DNA from 3 places in the Stenotrophomonas sp. LC732 genome. Region 2 is predicted to be linked to each of the others. Evidence: predicted binding sites of a transcription regulator. Region 2 holds the regulator's gene; each other region holds the start of a gene.
The links. Region 2 encodes FliA, which starts transcription of late flagellar genes. Its sites were predicted from a motif close to TAAAGTTTNNCNNNCNNNGGCCGATAA; they were not measured.

Region 1 (7,103 bases), 890 kb from region 2:
CACTGGGCTTGCGTGCCGAGATTCCAAGAGCAGAAGAGCCATACGCCCCTGTGCACATTAACGCGATCCAGCGCCGTGCCGAGGACAAACTTTCCAGGCTGACACGTCGCGCCATAGCAACATTGGCAGGCTGGATTCATGATGCGTGCTCGCGCTACATCGCTGAAAAATGGATGCCTCAACATCAGCGGCGTGAATCGCCCAGGGTTCCGTAGACACCTCGCAGCCATAAACTATGGCTTAGGCGGAGGTGGTTATGAGCACGAAGCGGTACACCGATGAGTTCAAGATCGAGGCGGTCCGACAGATCGTTGAGTACGGCCGTCCGGTAGCGGAGGTTGCCGAGCGACTGGGCGTGTCGATCCATAGTCTTTACGGCTGGAAGCGGCAACAAGGCAAAGGCGATGTTGGCCGGCGTGTCGAGCAGGACCAGAACGCGGAAGTGCGCCGCCTCAAGGCTGAGCTACGCAGGGTCACTGAAGAGCGAGACATCCTAAAAAAAGCCGCCGCGTACTTTGCAAAGGGGTAAGAGCAAAGTACGCCTTCATGAAGCAACACGCAGATGAGTTCGGCCTCGCGGCGATGTGTCGGATGCTTGGCGTCCATCGCAGTGGCTACTACGCCTGGCTAAAAGAGCCGGCAAGCGCTCGCGACAAGGACGATCAGCGGTTGCTCGGCCTAATCAAGCACAGCTGGCTGGAAAGCGGCTCTGTGTATGGCCACCGCAAAGTGACCACAGATCTGCGCGAGCTTGGCGAGACGTGTAGTCGTCATCGCGTGGCACGCTTGATGAAGAGCGAGGGGCTGCGGGCAATGGTCGGCTACGGTCGGCGACCACGCCCATTGAGCGGCCCTGTTGGATCAGTCGCCAAGAACGTTCTGGCTCGCGGCTTCAAAGTCAGTGAGCCAAATCGCGCGTGGGTCACGGACATCACCTACATCCGCACGTACGACGGCTTCCTGTACTTGGCGGTAGTGCTTGATCTGTTTTCGCGTCAGGTCGTTGGATGGGCAACCCGACCAACTCAACATACGGACCTGGTTTTGCAGGCGCTATTGGCTGCAGTGTGGCGGCGCAAGCCAAGCCCCGGGCTTCTGCTTCACTCCGACCAGGGAACCCAGTTCACCAGCGAAGACTGGCAGAGCTTCCTGCGCGAGCACGACATCGTGTGCAGCATGAGTCGACGAGGAAACTGCCATGACAACGCAGCGATGGAGAGCTTCTTCCAGCTACTGAAGCGGGAGCGTATTAAGCGGAGGATCTACAGCAATCACGACGAGGCACGGGCCGACGTCTTCCAGTACATCGAGATGTTCTACAACCCAAAACGGCGGCACAGTTCCAACGACGGGCTGTCCCCGGTAGAGTTCGAGAAGCAGTACGCACTAAACGGCTGACGACTGTCTAGAAAACCCTGGGCGATTCACTTCGCTGCTATAGGGGTCTCTCCGTTCAGAGACCTTGAGCGGTATCTTGAGGAAATTTCCGTCGCCCCGTCCTGGGAGTCAATTTCCGTGGACAGGCATGAGTAGAAAGTACGCAGTTTCCATGCACTCCTCGATCGTATTGCCTCAGCGCAGCGCGTGGGTCCGTGCAGCATGGGGTGACCTTCCCGTCTCCTACTTCCAGAGTGACGAGAATCTCAATGACTGCGGTTTTATTGACTTGAAGGTCAATAAGTGGGAGATCAGTGGCAGTCGATTGTAATGGGGTCTGGACCCCTTCATCAGGGTTGAAATACTCAAGGGTCGGGGCCCTGCGATGGCAGATGCCAGATTGCAGCCCTGACGGTAGTCGCGAAGCAGCGCGTTGTTCCTCTGGACAGAAGGGTGCCGGGATCGATGGGCTTCATCCTCCCCCTCCGTGCATCAAGTGACGGTTTCCGCGGTCACGACTCGCGAGCGCTGCGTGATGACTGCGATTGATGTGCTCGTACATTGATATGCCCGGCAGGAATAACCACCTCCATTAAGTGTGTCCTTCACACCTGTCTGCATAGTTCCAGAGATTTGGATCGATACAATAATATCGACCCATAAAGTTTCCCCGCGCTGCGCCGCCATCGATCGTACGGCCATGATCAAGGGAATTGAGATGCTCGCCTTACGCAACCTCCGAGTGGGATCCCGGCTGGGTGCCGGGTTTGGATTGCTGCTGCTGTTCATCGTGGCCATCGTTGGCCTGGCGCTGTACGGAAATCACCTGAAGTCCGCCCAGTTCGAGAAAGTGGTGGACGTCAACATGGTGAAGATGCGGCTGTTGAACGACATGCTGGATACCAACAACGCGCTGTTGATGCACCGACGGCTGATGGTGATCAAGCGCGGCGAGGATTTCGACAAGGATTATCAGAAGGCGCAGGAGCTGTCGCAGACCTACGACGGTATCTGGGCCAGGTACATCAGGATTCCGCGCGACGCGACCGGCGATACCCTGGTGGCGAAAATCGACGCGGCACGCAAGGCCACCGACGCCTCCACCCGGCATCTTCACGAGCGCATGAAGGCCGGGGATTTCGACGGCGCGGCCAAGGAACTGCTTGCCGAGCAGGGGCTGGCAACCGCGTGGAACGAAGCGATCTCGACCCTGCTGCGGCATCAGGAGACACTGACCGAGCGCAGCCGCGAGGAATACCGTTCAACCGAATCCTGGACCGGCACGCTGTCGATCGTGTTCGGCGTGTTGAGCCTGGTACTGGGCTCGCTGGCCGCGTGGGCCATCACCCGCAGCCTGACCCGCCCGCTGGAAGGCGCGGTGAAGCTGGCCGACGGCATCGCCAATGGGCGGCTGGACAACAGCATTGACGCCTCCGGCAACGATGAGGTCACGCAGCTGCTCAGGTCGATGCAGCGCATGCAGGCGCAGTTGCAGTCGGTGATGGCGGCGCAGGGCGAGTTGGCCCGCCAGCACGATGCGGGCAGCCTCAGCTATCGCATGGACGAGAGTGCCTTCCCTGGTGACTACGGGCGCATGGTGCACGAGACCAACGCGCTGGTCGGCTCACACGTGCAGGTACAGAACCGGCTGATCGAAGTGATGAAGCATTACGCCCGTGGCGACCTGTCGGTGGACATGGATCCGCTGCCGGGCGAGAAGGCGGCGATCACCCAGGCAATGGACGAGACCAAGGCCAGCCTGTCGGCGATCAACAGCGAGATCCGCCGGCTGGCGACGGCCGCGGCGGCGGGCGACTTCAGCCTGCGCGGCGATGAAGATCGCTTCGCCTACGATTTCCGCGACATGGTGGCCGGGCTCAATCGCCTGATGCAGACCACCGACCAGAACCTGGTGCAGGTGTCGAGCCTGCTGCAGGCGATCTCGCGCGGTGACCTCACCGTACGCATGCAGGGCGACTTCCACGGCGTGTTCGCCCGCATGCGCGATGACTGCAATGCCACCGTCGATCAGCTCAAGCAGATCGTCGGGCGCATCCAGGCCAGCGCGTCCAGCATCAATCTGGCGGCAGGCGAAATCGCCTCGGGCAACACCGATCTGTCGCGGCGCACCGAGCAGCAGGCGGCGAACCTGGAAGAGACGGCGGCGTCGATGGAGGAACTGACCTCCACCGTGAAGCAGAACGCCGAGCACGCCCGCCAGGCCAACCAGCTCGCCATCGGTGCGCACGGTGTCGCCTCGCAGGGCGGCGAGGTGGTCGGCCAGGTGGTCACCACGATGTCGGCCATCGAGGCCTCGTCGAAGAAGATCGCCGAGATCATCTCGGTCATCGATGGCATTGCCTTCCAGACCAACATCCTGGCGTTGAACGCGGCGGTGGAAGCCGCGCGTGCCGGCGAGCAGGGCAGGGGCTTTGCGGTGGTGGCCAGTGAGGTGCGCACGCTGGCACAGCGCTCGGCCGGTGCGGCCAAGGAGATCAAGGGGCTGATCGAGGATTCGGTTGGCAAGGTCGCCGATGGATCGGCGCTGGTCCGACAGGCAGGCACCACGATGGGCGAGATCGTTGCTTCCGTGCAGCGTGTGACCGACATCATGGCCGATATCTCTGCTGCCTCGCAGGAGCAGAGTTCGGGCATCGAACAGGTGAACCAGGCGGTGGTGCAGATGGACGAGACCACGCAGCAGAATGCGGCACTGGTGGAAGAGGCCAGTGCTGCGGCGCGTTCCATGGAGGAGCAGGCGAGCCTGCTGGCCGAGGCGGTTTCGGTGTTCCGCACCGGCGCGGTAACGGCGGCTGCAGCCGTGCGTCCGGCCCTGGCTGCGGTGGCCGCGAAGGTCACCCCGGTGCGCAGGGCGGCAACGCTGTCGCCGCGCATCGAGCCGACACTGGCGGCCAATGCCGGGGGGTGGGAAGAGTTCTAGCAGAGGGCAAATGCCGGCAGGGAGACGGCGCCCATCACGATGGCTGATCGTGATGGGCGCGGATTTTCTTCCTGAACGCGCGATGGCCGATGAGGCCGCGGACACGCGCATTTCACTTCCGGTTGCCAGCCGCGGGAGGACACTTGCGCCATACCGGAACCTAGGAGATGGCCATGAAGACCTCGACCCGATTGCTTGTGCTGGGCACCCTGCTGGCGGCTTCGTCGGTGGCCGGCGCGCAGACCTATGGTCCGCGCGATGAGGGACGCCGATTCAACGATGGCAGCCGCGTGGTCTGCAAGAACGTGGAAGTGCAGCGCAACTCGCGCGATCCGAACCGCATCGCCGGTACGGCCACTGGCGCGGTGATCGGCGGCCTGCTGGGCAACCAGGTGGGCGGCGGCAATGGCAAGAAGCTCGCTACCGTGGCCGGTGCTGTTGCCGGTGGTGCGGCGGGCCGCCAGATCCAGGGCAACAGCCAGCAGAAGAACGGCGACCGCGTGGTCGAGCGCCGCTGCGAACGCGTCTATCGCTGATCGATCGCCGACGGCCCCGTTTTTCCCCTTCCACATCGCAGTACTCGAACGCCGGCCTCGCGCCGGCGTTCTTCATTGCAGGAAAAGGGGACGGAGGGGATTAAGTCGCAATCCCCCCAACCGGCCGCTTACGACTTAATCCCCTCCGTCCCCTTTTTTGCGAGGAGGCGCCAGGTGGCGAGGCTGCCGTAGAGCAGCAGCAGGACGGTGAGGGTGATCAGTTCGTGGCAGACTTCGGCCAGGCTGGCGTCCATCTGGTTCAGGCGCACCATCAGGTTGATGCCGGAGGTGGTCGGCAGCAGCTGCGCCAGCCAGACCAGCGGTTGTGGCGTCATCACCGAGGGCCACGACAGGTTGGCGAGGAAGAACAGCGGGATCGAGGTGGCGATGATGTACTGGAAGGCGCGTTCGCGGGTGCGGAAGAAGCTGCCGACGAACAGGCCGAAGGCCACCGTCGCCGCGATGAACAGCGTGCCACCCAGCAGCTGGCCCAGCGGGTTGCCTCCGCGTGGATAGTCCTGCACCCAGGCAGTGAACCCGGCATACCAGAACAGACCGAACAGGCCGATCAGGCCGAAGCCCAGTGCCATGCCGGCCAGGGTCGGCAGGTCGAAGCGCAGGCGCCGGCCGAGCGCGAGGCGGCGGCCGCCGAGCAGGACGCCGATGCCCATCAGCAGCGTCTGGTGCACGATCAGCTCGGCCACGCCGGGAACGATGGCGCTGCCATAACCTTCCTGCGTGTTGTACAGGGGGCGCTGCACAAGCGTGACCGGCGGTGCCTGCGGTGCGCCCATGAAGGCCGCCTGGCCGACCACGGCATCACGCCCGAACGCACCCAGCGCGTCAGCCACGCTGCCCAGCACCCAGCTGGCGCGGCCCAGGTAGGCACCGTTGCCAAGCAGTACCAGCTTGGCCGGGTGGCCGCGCAGGATGTCGCGCTCCAGATTGGCCGGGATCACGACGATCCCCTCGGCATGGCCGGCTTCCAGCTGCCGGCGTGCGCTGTCGACGTCCGCGGGTTGACCGACCACGCGCGCAACGCGCAGTGCGTCGAGCTTGCGCAGCAGCTCGCGGCTGGTCGCGCTGTGGTCTTCGTCCACCACCAGCACCGGCAGGTTGCCGGCCACCTGGTGCCGGTAGGCGGCTGGATAGAAGAACGAGTACAGGATCACCGCCCCGACCATCACCACGATCGCGTAGCGGTCGCAGAGCACTGCCATCAGGGTCTGCCGCAGGCTGCGCCAGAGTGCGCTCATGCGTCGGCCCCTGCGGGTTGTGCGGCGGCAGGTGTGCGCGCAAAGGCGATCAGGCGCAGGCCGCCGACGCCTCCTGCCACCACCGCCATCAACAACAGCGTGGCCAGCGGCCACACCGAAACCTGCAGCGGCGAACCGATGAACTGCTGCTGGGTCTGCAGCTTGATGTAGGCGCTGAGTGGCAGCAGTTGATGCCAGATGCGGGTGAACAGAGGGCCGTCCAGCACCGGGAAGGTGGCGCTGGAGAAGGCCAACGCGGTGCCGATGCTGAGGCCGACTGCGGACAGCGCGGTACCCATGTCGCGGGTGACGCCGACGAAGAACAACGCGTAGGCGGCCGTGGCCAGGTAGAACAGTGGCTGTGCGAGCAGCAGCAGGAGCACGCTGCCGGCCACGCCGTCACCGCGCAGCCAGGCCAGGTAACCGATGCCGAGCGCGCCATACAGCGAGAACAGCAGGATGTATGGCGCGACCTTGCCGGCAATCGCCGGCCATGGCGTGCGGCCCAACGAGGCGGGCAGGGTGCCGTCGCGGATCTCGCGGCCAAGGCTGCCGGCCACTGCAAGTGCCAGTACCAGCGACAATACCGCCGGGAAGATCAACGGCAGCAGGAACAGCTCGTAGCTGCGTGCCGGGTTGTACAGAATGTCCGACTGCACCGCGATGGGTGCCGCGCGCAGCTTGCCCGGGCCGACCTGCAGGCCGATGCGCTCGCGCAGCAGGCGCGCGTTCCAGGCCGAGACCGCGTCGCCGATATCGCGCGACGCGGACTGGCCGGTGGTCATGTAGGTGGCGTTGTAATAGGCGAACACCGTGCCCTGGCGTCCACGCAACGCCTGCCGGGTGACATCGCGCGGCACCAGTACGATGGCGAACACATCCAGCCGACGCAGCTGCGAACGTGCGTCTTCCAGGTCCACCGGCTGGCTGGCGACGCGCACGCCGGGGCTGGCATCGAGCATGCGCAGCAGCAGGCGGCTGTCACTGCTGTGG
Region 2 (7,103 bases):
TGGACAGCAACCAGGGCGGCGAACTGATGGCGCGCATCAAGGGCGTGCGCCGCAAGCTGACCCAGGATGTCGGCTTCCTGATCCCGTCGGTGCACATCCGCGACAACCTGGAACTGCCGGCCAACGGCTACCGCGTGCTGGTGCACGGCGTGCCGGTGGCCACCGCCGAGATCCACCCCGACCGCGAGCTGGCGCTGGACCCGGGCAGCGCGCTCGGCGCGCTGGAAGGCATCGCCGGCAAGGACCCCGCATTCGGCCTGGACGCCACCTGGATCCAGCCGCACCAGCGCGCCCAGGCCGAAACGCTGGGCTACACCGTGGTCGATCCGGCCACCGTGGTCGCCACCCATCTGTCGCACCTGATCCGTGAGCACGCGCCGGAACTGCTCGGCCACGAAGAAGTGCAGCACCTGCTGGCCAACCTGGCCAAGAGCGCGCCCAAGCTCGTCGAAGATCTGACGCCGAAGGCGTTGCCGCTGTCGGCGGTGGTGCGCGTGCTGCAGAACCTGCTGGTCGAGCGCATTCCGATCCGCCAGCTGCGCAAGATCGCGGAGGCACTGGTCGAACATGCGCCCAGCAGCCAGGACCCGGCCGTGCTGACCGCCGCTGTTCGCACCGCACTGGGCCGCTTCATCGTGCAGGAGATCGCCGGAATGTCGGCGGAGCTGCCGGTATTCACCCTCAACCCGCAATTGGAACGTGTCTTGCAGGAGTCCACGCAGGGCAACGGCGCCGCGCTGGAACCCGGACTCGCTGAGCGACTGCACCAGAGCCTGGCCGAATGTGTCAGCAAGCAGGAAGCCCGCAACGAGCCCGCGGTCGTGCTGGTACCTGGCCCGGTGCGCGCCGCGCTGGCCCGCCTGGTCCGCCACAGCGTTCCGTCGCTGTCGGTCCTGGCCTACAGCGAGGTGCCGGAGGACAAGCGCCTGAAGCTGGTCGGAACGATCAGCTGACGCCGCCCTGCGATGCGCCAGAAAACAGACACCACTTTCGAACCAACGCAACAGACAGATACCAAGGGGAACCCGCACCGTGCAGACCACCGACCACCCGAGTTCTCCGACCGCCACCCCGCCGTCTTCGCCCCGTGACCACAGCATGAAAATCAAACGATTCGTCGCCGCCGACATGCGCTCGGCCATGAACCTGGTGCGCAAGGAACATGGTCCTGACGCCGTGATCCTGTCCAACCGCCGGATCGAGGAAGGCATCGAGATCGTCGCCGCCGCCAACTACGACGAGAGCGCCGTGCAGCGTGCACTGGAAGCCTCGCGCCGTGACGTCGCACCGCCGCCGGCACCCAAGCCGCGCACCGCCGCCGACGCGGTGATCGCCGCCGTCACCCGCCGCCGCAGCAGCACCCCGGCGCCGGAACCGGTCGCGGCCACCACCTCGGCAGTGGCCGCCCTCGCCCGCGCCGCCGTCGGTGCCACCGGCCGCACCCTGGACAGCGCCGACGAGATCGTGCCGACCCGGGGCAGCACCGGCTTCGCCGCCACCCTGGCCCGCGCCGCCGTCAACGAACCGGCACCGCCGGACCAGATCTTCGCCCCGTTCGCCGAGGCCATCGTTGCACCGGCCGCCACCGTGCCGGCCAACCGCGCGCGCTTCCAGATCGACCCGCCGCACGAGGCGCATCACGAAAGCGTGGCCCCGGCCGTGCTGCCGCCGCCGCTGCCGACCGCTGCCGTGATCGACGCGCAGCCCGGGATCGCCGCCAGCGAACCGGCAGCGGTCGAAGCCGCTATCGAGGCCAGCCCGGCCCCCATGCTGGCCCCGGCACCGACGCTGACCGTGGTTGCCCAGGACGACGCCGAGATCCGCCAGCTGCGCCAGGAAGTGGCCGGCATGCGCCAGGTGATCGAGCGCGAGATGAACCGCTTCACCGATGAGCGCCTGCGTGGCAGCCCGGTGCGCGCCACCGCGCTGGACCTGATGGACGAGTACGGTTTCGACGCCGGGCTGGCCCGCGACGTGGCCATGCAGATCCCGCTGGAAACCGAAGCCCATCGTGGCCGCGGCCTGATGCTGGGGCTGATCTCGCGCAAGCTGCCGATCGCCCCGGTCGACCCGCTGGAAGAAGGCGGCGTGATCGCGCTGGTCGGCCCGACCGGCGCCGGCAAGACCACCACCATCGCCAAGCTGGCCTCGCGCTTCGCCGAGAAGCACGCCCCGCGTGACGTCGCCCTGGTCACCACCGACACCACCCGCATCGGCGCCCGTGAACAGCTGTATGGCTACGGCCGCCAGCTCGGCATCGCCGTGCACGAGGCCAACAGCGGCACCGACCTGGACCAGCTGCTGGAACGCCTGAAGGACTACAAGCTGGTGCTGATCGATACCGCCGGCCTGGGCCCGCGCGACCGTGCCCTGGCCGCCCAGCTGCAGTGGCTGCGCGCCGCGCGCCAGGTGCGCACCCTGCTGGTGCTGCCGGCCAACACCAGCTTCGGCGACATGGACGAGGTGGTGCGCCGCTTCGGTGCGGCCAACCTGCAGGGCCTGGTGCTGAGCAAGCTGGACGAGACCGGCCGCTTCGGCAACGCCCTGTCGGTGGCCGTGGACCACGCCCTGCCGATCACCTGGGTGACCGATGGCCAGGACGTCCCGGAGGACCTGCACCGGGCCAGTGCAGCCAATCTTGTACTTCGCCTTGAAGATTTGCGCCGAGCGGCCGATATGCCCTGCAACCCGGAGTTGAACCATGCCGTCGCGTGAGTACGCCAAGCTGACCAAGACCTTCCCGCTGTCGGCCACCCGCAGCGAGCCGCTCGGCCCTGTGCGCACCATCGCGGTGACCGGCGGCAAGGGCGGCGTGGGCAAGACGAATGTGTCCGCCAACCTGGCGGTGGCGCTGGCCGGCATGGGCAAGCGCACGCTGCTGCTGGACGCCGACCTGGGCCTGGCCAACATCGACGTGATCCTGGGCTTGAACCCCACCTTTACGCTGGCCGACCTGGTGGCCGGCCGCTGCTCGCTGGACGACGTCATCGTCGAAGGCCCGAACGGCGTGCTGGTGGTCCCGGCCGCTTCCGGCCGCCGGCACATGGCCGAGCTGGCCCCGGCCGAGCATGTCGGCCTGGTCAACGTGTTCTCCGAACTGGAACGCGAGCTGGACATCATGGTGGTCGATACCGCCGCCGGCATCACCGACGGCGTGCTGACCTTCTGCCAGGCCGCGCAGGACACCGTGGTGGTGGTCTGTGACGAACCGGCCTCGATCACCGACGCCTACGCACTGATCAAGGTGCTGTCGCGCGAGCGCGGCGTGGACCGCGTCCAGGTGGTGGCCAACATGGTGCGCGACCCGAACGAGGGCCGCGTGCTGTACGAGAAGCTGACCCGCGTCTGCGAGAAGTTCCTCGCCGATGTCTCGCTGAACTACCTGGGCTGCGTGCCGCAGGATGACTGGCTGCGCCTGTCGGTGCAGCGCCAGCAGCCGGTGGTGAAGGCCTATCCGTCCAGCCCGTCGGCGCTGGCGATCACCGAGATCGCACGCCGCACCGCGCGCTGGCAGGCACCGACCGAACCGCGCGGTGGCGTCGAGTTCTTCCTCGAACGCATCCTCAAGCAGCGTGGGGTGGCCGCATGAAAGGCGCAGCCCACCAGTACAGGGAAGTCCAGCGCTCGGCGGCCAACGAGGTCATCGCCCAGCATTCGGACCTGGTGCGACGCATCGCCCACCACCTGGCCGCGCGCCTGCCGGCCAGCGTCGAAGTCGATGATCTGATCCAGGCCGGCATGATGGGCCTGATCGAAGCCTCGCGCAGCTACGACGCCGACCAGGGCGCCTCGTTCGAGACCTATGCCTCGATCCGCATCCGCGGCTCGATGATCGACGAGATCCGCCGTGGCGACTGGGTGCCGCGCTCGGTGCACCGCCGTGCACGCGACGCCGCCGCCACCATCCGCCGCCTGGAACAGAGCACGGGCCGTGCCGCCAGCGCCACCGAAGTGGCCGCCGCGATGGAGATGCCGCTGCCGGAATACCTGCGCCTGATGGAAGACGCCGCACGTGGCCAGGTGCTGAGCCTGGAGTCGCGCATCGAAGACCAGGGCGAACTGGATACCGTCGCCCAGGGCGGCCCGACTCCACAACAGGTGCTGGAGCGCGGCGAGTTCGGCCGTGAGCTGGGCAAGGCCATCGGCCACCTGCCCGAGCGCGAACAGCTGGTGCTCTCGCTGTACTACGAGCAGGAGCTGAACCTGAAGGAGATCGGCGCGGTGCTCGGCGTGAGCGAGTCGCGGGTCTGCCAGATCCATGGCCAGGCCGTGCTGCGCCTGCGCGGCCGCCTGAAGATTTTCGAGGCCGTCGACGCCGGCCTGGAAGAATGAACATCCCCGAGGCGACTGCCCCCGGCCGCCCGGAATGAACAACAAAGGAACTCTGCTTTGAACAAGAACATGCGCATCCTCATCGTCGACGACTTCTCGACCATGCGTCGAATCGTCAAGAACCTGCTGGGCGATCTGGGCTTCACCAACACCGCCGAAGCCGAGGACGGGCATGCCGCGCTGTCGCTGCTGCAGAGCCAGCCCTTCGATTTCGTCGTCACCGACTGGAACATGCCGGTGATGACCGGCATCGAACTGCTCAAGGCGATCCGTGCCGACGCCAAGCTGAAGACCCTGCCCGTGCTGATGGTCACCGCCGAAGCCAAGCGCGAGCAGATCATCGAAGCGGCCCAGAACGGCGTGAACGGCTACATCATCAAGCCGTTCACCGCGCAGACGCTGGAAGAGAAGCTGGGCAAGATCTTCGAACGCCTGGCGGCCAGCGCCTGATGGATACCACGGTCGACAAGAACGCCCTCGCCCTGCGCCTGCAGGAAGCCCTGGATGCCCTGGAGTCCGGTGACGAAGCCGCCTGGCGGCAACGCATCGACGGACTGGTCGCGCTGCGCACGCAGCCGATGATGAGCGGCCTCTCGCGGCTGGCCCGCGAGCTGGGGCAGGCCCTGGGCGAACTGCCGACCGTGCCCAGCGAGGCCGGCGAACTGGACGATGCGTGCGCACGCCTGGACCACGTGGTGGCGATGACCGAACAGGCCACCCACCGCACCCTGGACCTGGCCGAGGAATGCCGCAGCCTGACCGAGCAGCTGCGCGCCGAAGGCCTGCAGCCAGGCCAGGACGCGCAGCTGGAGCGCATCCGCCACAACCTGACCGAGATCGCCCTGACCCAGAGCTACCAGGACCTGACCGGGCAGATCATCCGTCGCGTGGTCGGCATCGTCCGCCGCGTGCATGAAGGCTTCGGCGCGCTCGGCCTGCCGCCGGAACAGCATCGCACCGACCCGGAACTGGCCGGGCCGGCACTGAAGGGACTGGACCGCCACGCGGTCTCGCAGAACGACGCCGACGACCTGTTGTCGGATCTGGGGCTGTAAGCATGAGCGCGGTATCCGACGACATCACTGCCGATTTCATCATCGAGGCACAGGAAATCCTGGATCGCCTCGGCGAACAGCTGGTGTCGCTGGAGCAGGCACCGCAGGACACCGAACAGCTCAACGCGGTGTTCCGGGGCTACCACACGCTCAAGGGCGGCGCGGGTTTCCTCGGTGTCACCGCCATGGTCGAGCTGTGCCACGCCGCTGAAGAGGCGCTGGGCGCTGCACGTGCCGGCCAGGCCGTGCTGCAGGCCCATCACTTCGACGCCGCCCAGCAATCGCTGGACTACCTGCAGTCGATGCTCGATGCCGTGTCTTCCGGCACCGAGCCGGGCTATGCACCGCCGGACCTGATCGCCCAGTTCGACGTGCATGGAGGTGCAGCAGCGCCTGCCGCCGCTGCCGCCGCACCGGCGGCCGGTGCCGGCGACCTGATCACCGACGACGAGTTCGAGGCGCTGCTCGACCAGCTGCACGGTGGCAACGCACCGACTGCGGTGGCGCCGGCAAAGAAGGCCGACGACGGCCTGATCAGCGAAGATGAGTTCGAAGCCCTGCTCGACCAGCTGCACGGTGGCGCCGCACCCGGCGCCAGGCCCGCGGCTGCGGTGGCGCCGGCACCGATCGCCGCCCCGCGCCCGGCCGCCGCACCGGCACCGGTGGCCAAGCCGGCCGCCAAGCCGCTGGCCGAAGCCGAACACACCGTGCGCGTGGACACCAAGCGCCTGGATGCGATCGTCAACCTGATCGGCGAACTGGTGCTGTCGCGCAACCGGCTCAAGACCCTGCGTGCGCGCCTGCGCGACGAGGAGCTGGACCGCGCCGTGTCCACCCTGGACATCGCCACCGCGCGCCTGCAGTCGGCGGTGATGCGCACCCGCATGCAGCCGGTGGGCAAGGTATTCTCGCGCTTCCCCAAGGTCGCCCGCGACGTCGCCCGCTCGCTGAAGAAGGAAGTGGACCTGGAGCTGATCGGCGCCGAGACCGAGCTCGACCGCAACCTGGTCGAAGCGCTGGCCGACCCGCTGGTGCACCTGGTCCGCAACGCCATCGACCATGGCGTGGAAATGCCCGACCTGCGCGAAGCGCAGGGCAAGCCGCGGATGGGCCATGTGCGGTTGTCGGCGCAGCAGGAAGGTGACTACGTCAGCATCGAGGTGCAGGACGATGGCGCCGGCATCGATCCGGAAAAGCTGCGCGCGAAGGCACGCGAGAAGGGCCTGATCGATCCGGAAGCCGCCGCCCGCCTGAGCAGCGAGGAGTGCCTGCACCTGGTGTTCCTGCCCGGCTTCTCGACCAAGCAGCAGGTCACGGATATTTCCGGGCGCGGCGTCGGCATGGACGTGGTGCAGTCGCGCATCCGCGAACTCAGCGGGCAGATCCAGATCCAGTCGGAGCTGGGCCGCGGCAGCCGCTTCCTGATCCGCGTGCCGCTGACCCTGGCGATCCTGCCGACCCTGCTGGTGCAGGCCGGCGAGGACGTCTATGCGCTGCCGCTGGCGCGCGTGATGGAGGTACTGCACGCGCCGCCCACCTCGCTGGGCTGGTTCGATGGCCGTGCCGTGCTCGACCGCCGTTCGCACACGCTGCCACTGGTCGATCTGCGGCAGTGGCTGGATGTGACGCCGGCCGCATCGACCCTGCTGACCATCGTGGTGCTGCAGGCCGGCGAAGCGCGCTTCGGCCTGGTCGTGGACCAGGTCCGTGGGCGCG
Region 3 (7,103 bases), 2.0 Mb from region 2:
CTTGATGCCGGTACGCTGGTGGAAGCGGAGAGCGAGCGCGATGCGCGTGATCTGGAGCTGCAGCTGCGTTCGCCGTTCAAGGCGCACCGCGCGCCGGCGCCGATGACGGTCCAGGACAAGGCCGGAGGTCGCACCGAATGGGTGCGTGGTGCCAACCAGGCGTTGTCGCTCGCGGTTGATGCGTTGGGCGCACAGGGCTATCGCTGTTTCCAGCTCAAGGCTTGGCTGCAGGCCGCCCAGCGCCTGCGCATGGACCGGCTGCACGACTGGGCGGCGGTGCAGCTTCCGGAAGAGGATGGCCTGCGCATGCCCGGTGGCCCCGGCGAGCGCGTGCTGCGTGACACCCTCGACGGTTGCCGGGCGCTGGATATCGACCCAATGCCATGGCTGCCTGAACACGTCCAGCGTTGGTATGCAGGTTGAGCCGTGTTCAACGGCCACGCGGTTGCTGAACCGGCGCGGCCGGTTGCGGCGCACCCGTGGGGGAGCCGGTGGACGGGCAGGCCAGCTGCCGGGCCAGTTCGGCGTTGGCCACGTGGCCCTGCAGGAACAACAGGCTGCCGTAGATGTTCATGAGCGTCCCTCCACTTGAGTGGATTGCACGATACGGGCAGCATGGACGCGGAAAAAGCGACATTTCCGCAAGCATGCCTTGAGAGGAATTCAAGCCTGATGTCCCGTCCGCCCCTTCACGCCCTGCAGGGCTTCGTGGCCGCCGCGCGGCTGGGCAACCTGTCACGCGCAGCGGCGTCGATGAGCCTGACCGTCAGTGCGCTCAGCCATCAGATGCGCCAGCTGGAAGAGCGGCTGGGGCAGCCACTGCTGGTCCGCCAGCCACGCGGCGTCACCCTCACCCTGGAAGGGCAGCGCCTGCTCGACCAGGTCGGCCCGCATCTGGATGCGATCAACGAGGCCTTCCAGCCCTATGCCGCACGCGCCGAGCACGTGCTGACGATCAGCGCGGTACCGTCGATGGCGTCGGCGTGGCTGGTGCCGCGCTTGGGGCACTTCGTTGCCGAGCATCCACAGATCGAGATCAACCTGCAGTCGAGTGAACGCCTGATTGACTTCGAGCGACAGCGCCAGTTCGACGCCGCGCTGCGGCTGGGCAGCGGGCAGTGGCCGGGCCTGGTGGTGGAGCCGCTGTTCGACGAGTGGCTGCTGCCGATGGCCAGCCCGGCGCTGATCGAACGCATGGGAGGGATCGACCGCGTGCCGCTGAACCAGTGGCCGCTGCTGGGGGATCCCGATGGCGCGTGGGGCGCCTGGTTCGCGCTGAGTGGGCAGAACCCGCCGCCGCGCTTCGTGGCGGTGCTGGATGATTCGGAGGCGCATCACCGTGCGGCGCTGGACGGGGTGGGCGTAGCGCTGGGACGGGTGACGCGGGCGCGCCTGCTGCTGGATTCGGGCCAACTGGTGGCGCTGTCCAGCCTGCGACTGAAAACCGCCTGGCCGCATTGGCTGGTCTACCCGCAGCGCTCGGCCCGCCATCGCGGCTTCCTGGCCTTCCGCGACTGGCTGCACGCTCAGGCGGCCGAGCACGTCCGGCACATGGCAGACGCGCATTTATAGCGTCGAGCCATGCTCGACTGCGTGTGTCCCGCGGTCACCGTACCAACGTAACCGCCTGCCCGGCACGGGCGAAGGCTTCGCCCAGCAACGAGCCTGCCTTGATCGCCTCCACTTCCTCGAACAGCGCCTGCAATGCATCGGCCGGGCGCGAGGCCGGCGCCGCGACCGCCTGCTGGATCACGGTGAAACGGTCGGCCAGCACGCGGTGGCCGGGATGCGCCTGCGCCCAGGCGGCCAGCGGCTGGCGCACGCCGGCGGCGGCATCCAGGCGCTGCAGATCGAACAGGGTGATGGCAGCGGCCGACGTCTCGGCCCGCTCGATCATGGCGTGGCGCAGTTCGCGGCTGAGGAACAGGTCGTAGGCGGCGCCACGACCGACCGCGATGCGCAGGCCATCGCGGTCCAGGTCGGCCACCTGCTGCGCAGGGCTGTCCTCGCGCACCAGGTAGGTGCCTTCGATCTCCACATAGGGGGCGCTGAAGGCGATGCGGTCGGCGCGCGCCGGATCGATGGCCAGGAAGGCCAGGTCCCAGGCATCCTTGCTGGCTGCAGCGACCACCGCGGCCGCGGCGTCGTGGCAGGTGAAGCGTGCCTGCACGCCCATGCGCTGCGCCAATGCCGTGGCCAGTTCCAGTGACGGCCCGCGCGGTGAGCGCGCGTCCCCCTGCGCCAGTACTGGATTGCCCAGGTTGATGGCCACGCGCAGGAAGCCCAGCGGTGCCAGCGCACCACGATGATCGGCCAGGGACATGCAGGACTCCGCGAGGAAAGGGCGGTCCAGCATGCCAGTACGGACCTGCAAGGCAGTGTCAGCATCCGGTTATCCTGCGGACATGAACCCCATCCTGCACGTCGAGATACCGGTCACTGACCTGGGCCGGGCCATCACCTTCTACCAGCACTGGCTGCAGGTGGCGGTGGACGAACCGATCCTGCTGCACGACTGCAGGATGGCCTACCTGCCGTTTGCCGATGAGGCCACCGGTGCCAGCACGGCGCTGGTGCGGGGGGCCGACTATCTGCCCTCCGTCCACGGTGCGCGCATCTACATCGGGGTTGATGACCTGGATGCCAGCCTCGAGCGTGCGCTGCAGGCCGGGGCCGAGCTGCGCTTCGGCCCGGCCGATGCCGGTGACTGGCGCGTGGCCGAGATCGCCGACAGCGAAGGCAATCGCATTGCGCTGCAGGCGCGCGTGATTCTGTAGGGCCGAGCCCATGCTCGGCTGAGCTGGAGCGGCTGGGCCAACAGCAGCCGAGCATGGGCTCGGCTCTACAAGGGCGCGGCGCGCGAGCGCTGCAGCCAGTCGTTGATCGCCGGGTCCAGCCGTGGGTCGTCCGGCAGCTGCATGCCGAAGCGCTGCTGCAACACCTCGCGCACGTCGCCCACATCGCGCAGCGGACGCTTGTCCGGTGCCTGGCCGGGACGGTACTCGGTGTAGTTGCCACTGCCGATGGTGCGTCGCCAGTCCGGCCCGGTCAGGGATGCGCGCAGCTGGCCGGGGAAACTGGAATCGGGATGGGTGCACACGTACCAGTTGCCCACGACGTTGTCGATCGGTGCCGGCGCGTGCAGGTCGAAGCGATACATCGCCCGCCAGCCATCGCCGGACTCGGCGGACAGCACGAAATCCCCCTCGCCGGGCAGGCGCTGCAGCAGGAAGCGCTCGTGGGGCGTGGCCTGCGGCTGCGGATCATGCAGCCGCAGCGGCACGGTCGGGGTCAGGCTGCCGAAACCGGCATCCACCAGCCAGTCATCGCCGTCCACCTGCACGCGCAGCAGCAGGTGGGTGCGTGCGGTCAGTTCGCCGTCCTGGGCGGCCAGCAGCACGCGCGCGCTCAACGGCTGTGCATCGAAGCCCAGCGCCTGCAGCAGTGCCAGCAGGCCGCCATTGAGTTCGAAGCAGTAGCCGCCACGACGGTCGTCGAGCAGCTTGCGCTGCACGCTGTCCAGGTCGATCGGTACTGCATCGCGCAGCAGGCAGCTGAGGGTTTCGAACGGAAGCAGTGCGTTGTGGCGCTGCTGCAGCAGGGTCAGGCCCGCCAGCGTCAGCGGTGGCGGTGCATCCAGCTTCAGGCGTTGCAGGTAGCGGGGGACATCGAGCGTCGTCATGCGCGCGCCGGGCGGGGGAGGGAGATCTACTGTGCTCTCCCAACCGGGGTTGAGGTCAAGCATTGCGCGGGTGTCATCCCCCCGTCGCCTGTGCCGGGTACAAAGGCCGCGTCCGCCAGCAATCGGTGGGAGTGAACCAGGAGCGCCCTAAAGTTGCGCCATTTCCCGCCGATACAGGTGCGTCCTTACGCCTGGAGCCTGTCATGTCGGCCGTCGTCCCCCACCTCCGGTCCCTGCGCATGCGGCTTGCCGCACTGCGCTCGGCGTCCCCCGGCCTGCTGCTGTGGCTGCAGCCGCATCGGCTCAGTGTGGCCAGCAAGCTCAAGGCGACCCTGTGGGTCTGTGGGCTGGGCCTGATCGCGATCGCCGCCGTCTACGCCTGGACCGGCCATGCCAGCACGCAGGCGGCGCGCAGCCAGGCCAGCTACCAGCACGGCAGCGATCTGGCCGCGAGCGTGGCCACGCAGGTGGCCGAGGCGCGTCGTCTGCAGACCCAGTATGCACGTAGTTTCGACGATGCCGACCGCGCGCAGCTGCTGGCGACGCAGAAGGCGCTCCAGGCCGATCTTCAGGCGCTGCGCGCGATGCCGATGGATCCCGGCCGGCGCGAGGCGCTGCAGGCACTGACCGAAGCCGCCGGCGCGTTCTCGCAGGGTGTGGCCGCCCTGTTCGAACGCGTCGATGAGATGGGTCGTGGCGATGCCGGCCTCGCCGCGCAATTGCAGCAGGCCGCCGACGCCCTGCAGGCGCAGGTGGATGCGTTGCAGCGGCCTTCGTTGGCGTTGTCCGTGCAGAAGATGCGCCGCCAGGAGGCACTGCTGCTGCTCGATGGCGACTCCACCCATGCCGACCGTGCGAGCGAAGAAAAGCTGCCGTTCGATCTCGCACTGGTGGGCCTGCCGACCGATGCGCAGGATGCCCTTCGCAACGGCATGGAGGCCTATCAGGCCGCATTGCTGGGCTATACCGCCGCCCGCGTGGGCCTGGATGTAGAGGCGCAATCGCTGCTGGATACCGCCGCCGGCGTGGCGCCGGCGCTGGCCGCCTTCCAGCAGGCCCAGGTGGCGGCGCTGGCCAAGGCACAGGCGCGCCAGCAGGCCGGCGCACGCACCATGAGCGTGCTGTTCGCGGTGACCCTGCTGCTGGTCGCCGGTGTGTTGATCACCAGCCTGGTGCTGGTGCGGCGTGCGGTGCGCCAGCCGATCCAGGACACCCTGCGCTTCGCCAGCGACATCGCCGACGACCGACTCGGCACCACCCTGCGCGTCTACAACGCCAACGATGAAATCGGCCAGCTGGCGCAGCGCCTGGTCGACATGCAGCAGCGCCTGCGCGCGCGCATCGAGACCGAGCGTGCCGTGGCGCGCGGCAACACCCGTGTGCGGCAGGCATTGGACAGTGCGCAGACCGGGCTGATGGTGATCGATGCCGAGGGCCAGGTGGCCTACGTCAATCCGGCACTGCTGCAGCAACTCGAGCGCGAGGCCGAAGATCTGGTGGGCAGCGATGCCGTGCGCCTGCATCCGGCGCTGACCAGCCTGGCCGGCGCGCGCCAGCGCGAGGAGCGCGAGATCGGCCATGCCGGCGTGCGCTACCAGCTGATTGCCAACCCCATCATCGACGAAGGGCAGTTCCTCGGCGTAGCGGTGGAATGGCGCAGTCGTGCGCTGGAGACGCTGCTGGAAACCGAGGTCGCTGCCCTGGTCGATGCTGCAGCACGCGGCGACCTGCATGGCCGTATCGTGCTGGAGGGCAAGCAGGGCTTCGTGCGCACCTTGTCGACCAGCATCAATCGCCTGCTGGCCACCTTTGAAACCAACCTTGGTGACCTGCAGGCACTGCTGGCTGCGCTGGCCCGCGGCGACCTCAGCGTGCGCATGGAGGGGGACCTGCAGGGCGTGTTCGCGCGCATGCGCGACGATGCCAATGCCACCGTCGCGCAGCTGGGCCGCATCGTCACCCGCATCCAGCAGGCCACCTCCAGCCTGGATACCGGCGTTGGCGAGATCGTCGCCGGCCATCACGATCTGTCGCAGCGCACCGAGCAGCAGGCCGCCAACCTGGAAGAGACCGCGGCGTCGATGCAGGAGCTGACCGATACCGTCGGCCGCAACGCCGATGCCGCAGGCCGCGCCGATGCACTGGTGCAGGGCGCGGCGGCGGTGGCCCAGCGGGGTGGCGAGGCGGTCGGCCAGGTGGTCGCGACCATGCATGGCATCAGCGAAGCCTCGCGACGGATCGGCGACATCACCCAGTTGATCGACGGCATCGCCTTCCAGACCAACATCCTTGCCCTCAATGCGGCGGTGGAAGCGGCGCGTGCCGGCGAGCAGGGCCGCAGCTTCGCCGTGGTGGCTGCCGAAGTGCGCCTGCTGGCGCAGCGCAGTGCCGAGGCGGCCAAGCAGATCAAGGGGCTGATCGAGGATTCGGTGGCGCGTGTCGGCCAGGGCAACCAGCAGGCCGCGCAGGCCGGCACCACGATGGGCGAGATCGTCGGCAGCGTGCAGCAGCTGGCCGAGCTGCTGGCAGGTATCCGCAGTGCGTCGCAGGACCAGCATGCGGGCATCGCTCAGGTGAACCAGACCATCGTGCAGATGGAAGCCAGCACCCAGCGCAACGCCAGTCTGGTGGAAGAGGCCGGTGCCTCCACGGCGCAGATGCAGGCGCAGGTGCGTGCCTTGGCAGAAGCCGTGGGCGCGTTCCGCTTGCAGTCGATGCCGCAGGCGCGCGCGGCGGCCTAGTCAGGCGAGCGTGGGCTCGGCGCTACATCGGCTGCACGAACACTGTAGAGCCGAGCCCATGCTCGGCTCACACCAGCGTTCGGCGGCAGGAATCAATACACGTCGCGGCGGTAGCGCCCGTTTTCCAGCAGCGTTTCCACCGCTTCATCACCCAGCGCGGTTCGCAGCACCTGGTCCACGCCTTCGGCCATGCCCTGCAACGACCCACAGACATGGATCACCGCACCACGGTGCATCCAGTCGCGCAGCGCATCGACGGCCGCACGCAGGCGATCCTGCACGTAACCACCCTCGCCATCGCGCGAGAACGCCAGGTCCACCCGCGTGAGATGGCCATTGGCCTGCCAGGCTTCGATCTCGTCGGCGAACAGGAAGTCGTGTGCGCGCTGGCGTTCACCGAACAGCAGCCAGTGCCCGCGCTCGCCTGCGTGGGCAGCTTCGCGCAACAGGCTGCGCAGCCCGGCGATGCCGGTGCCGTTGCCGATCAGCACCATCGGCGCGCCGCTGACGCGATGGAAACCGGGGTTGCGATGCACGCGGGCGACGATGCCGGCACCGATCGGTGCATGCAACGACAGCCAGCCCGAGCCCAACCCGGCGCGACCGGAGGCGTCATGCACCAGCCGCACCACCAGCTCCACCACGCCGTCATCCGTGCAGGAGGCGATCGAATACTCGCG

Region 1: a site for FliA is predicted at 2,038-2,064, ahead of ACT6SE_RS05430 (methyl-accepting chemotaxis protein). Genes of this name have one in related genera too.
Region 3: a site for FliA is predicted at 3,831-3,857, ahead of ACT6SE_RS18955 (methyl-accepting chemotaxis protein). Genes of this name have one in related genera too.

The regions. Positions count from the first base shown of each region.
Region 1 is NZ_CP199214.1:1,115,167-1,122,269, forward strand. It holds one part of gene ACT6SE_RS05425 (IS3-like element ISStma9 family transposase) at 257-494, shown strand; one part of gene ACT6SE_RS05425 (IS3-like element ISStma9 family transposase) at 494-1,398, shown strand; gene ACT6SE_RS05430 (methyl-accepting chemotaxis protein) at 2,096-4,318, shown strand; gene ACT6SE_RS05435 (glycine zipper 2TM domain-containing protein) at 4,486-4,854, shown strand; gene ACT6SE_RS05440 (ABC transporter permease) at 4,983-6,110, opposite strand; gene ACT6SE_RS05445 (ABC transporter permease) at 6,107-7,103, opposite strand, start outside.
Region 2 is NZ_CP199214.1:2,002,721-2,009,823, reverse strand. It holds gene flhA (flagellar biosynthesis protein FlhA) at 1-953, shown strand, start outside; gene flhF (flagellar biosynthesis protein FlhF) at 1,099-2,715, shown strand; gene ACT6SE_RS09615 (MinD/ParA family ATP-binding protein) at 2,702-3,589, shown strand; gene ACT6SE_RS09610 (RNA polymerase sigma factor FliA) at 3,586-4,332, shown strand; gene cheY (chemotaxis response regulator CheY) at 4,390-4,782, shown strand; gene ACT6SE_RS09600 (protein phosphatase CheZ) at 4,782-5,387, shown strand; gene ACT6SE_RS09595 (chemotaxis protein CheA) at 5,390-7,103, shown strand, end outside.
Region 3 is NZ_CP199214.1:4,015,269-4,022,371, reverse strand. It holds gene ACT6SE_RS18985 (GIY-YIG nuclease family protein) at 1-423, shown strand, start outside; gene ACT6SE_RS18980 (hypothetical protein) at 431-574, opposite strand; gene ACT6SE_RS18975 (LysR substrate-binding domain-containing protein) at 673-1,572, shown strand; gene ACT6SE_RS18970 (transporter substrate-binding domain-containing protein) at 1,607-2,323, opposite strand; gene ACT6SE_RS18965 (VOC family protein) at 2,406-2,777, shown strand; gene ACT6SE_RS18960 (arylamine N-acetyltransferase family protein) at 2,843-3,682, opposite strand; gene ACT6SE_RS18955 (methyl-accepting chemotaxis protein) at 3,886-6,423, shown strand; gene ACT6SE_RS18950 (PepSY domain-containing protein) at 6,516-7,103, opposite strand, start outside.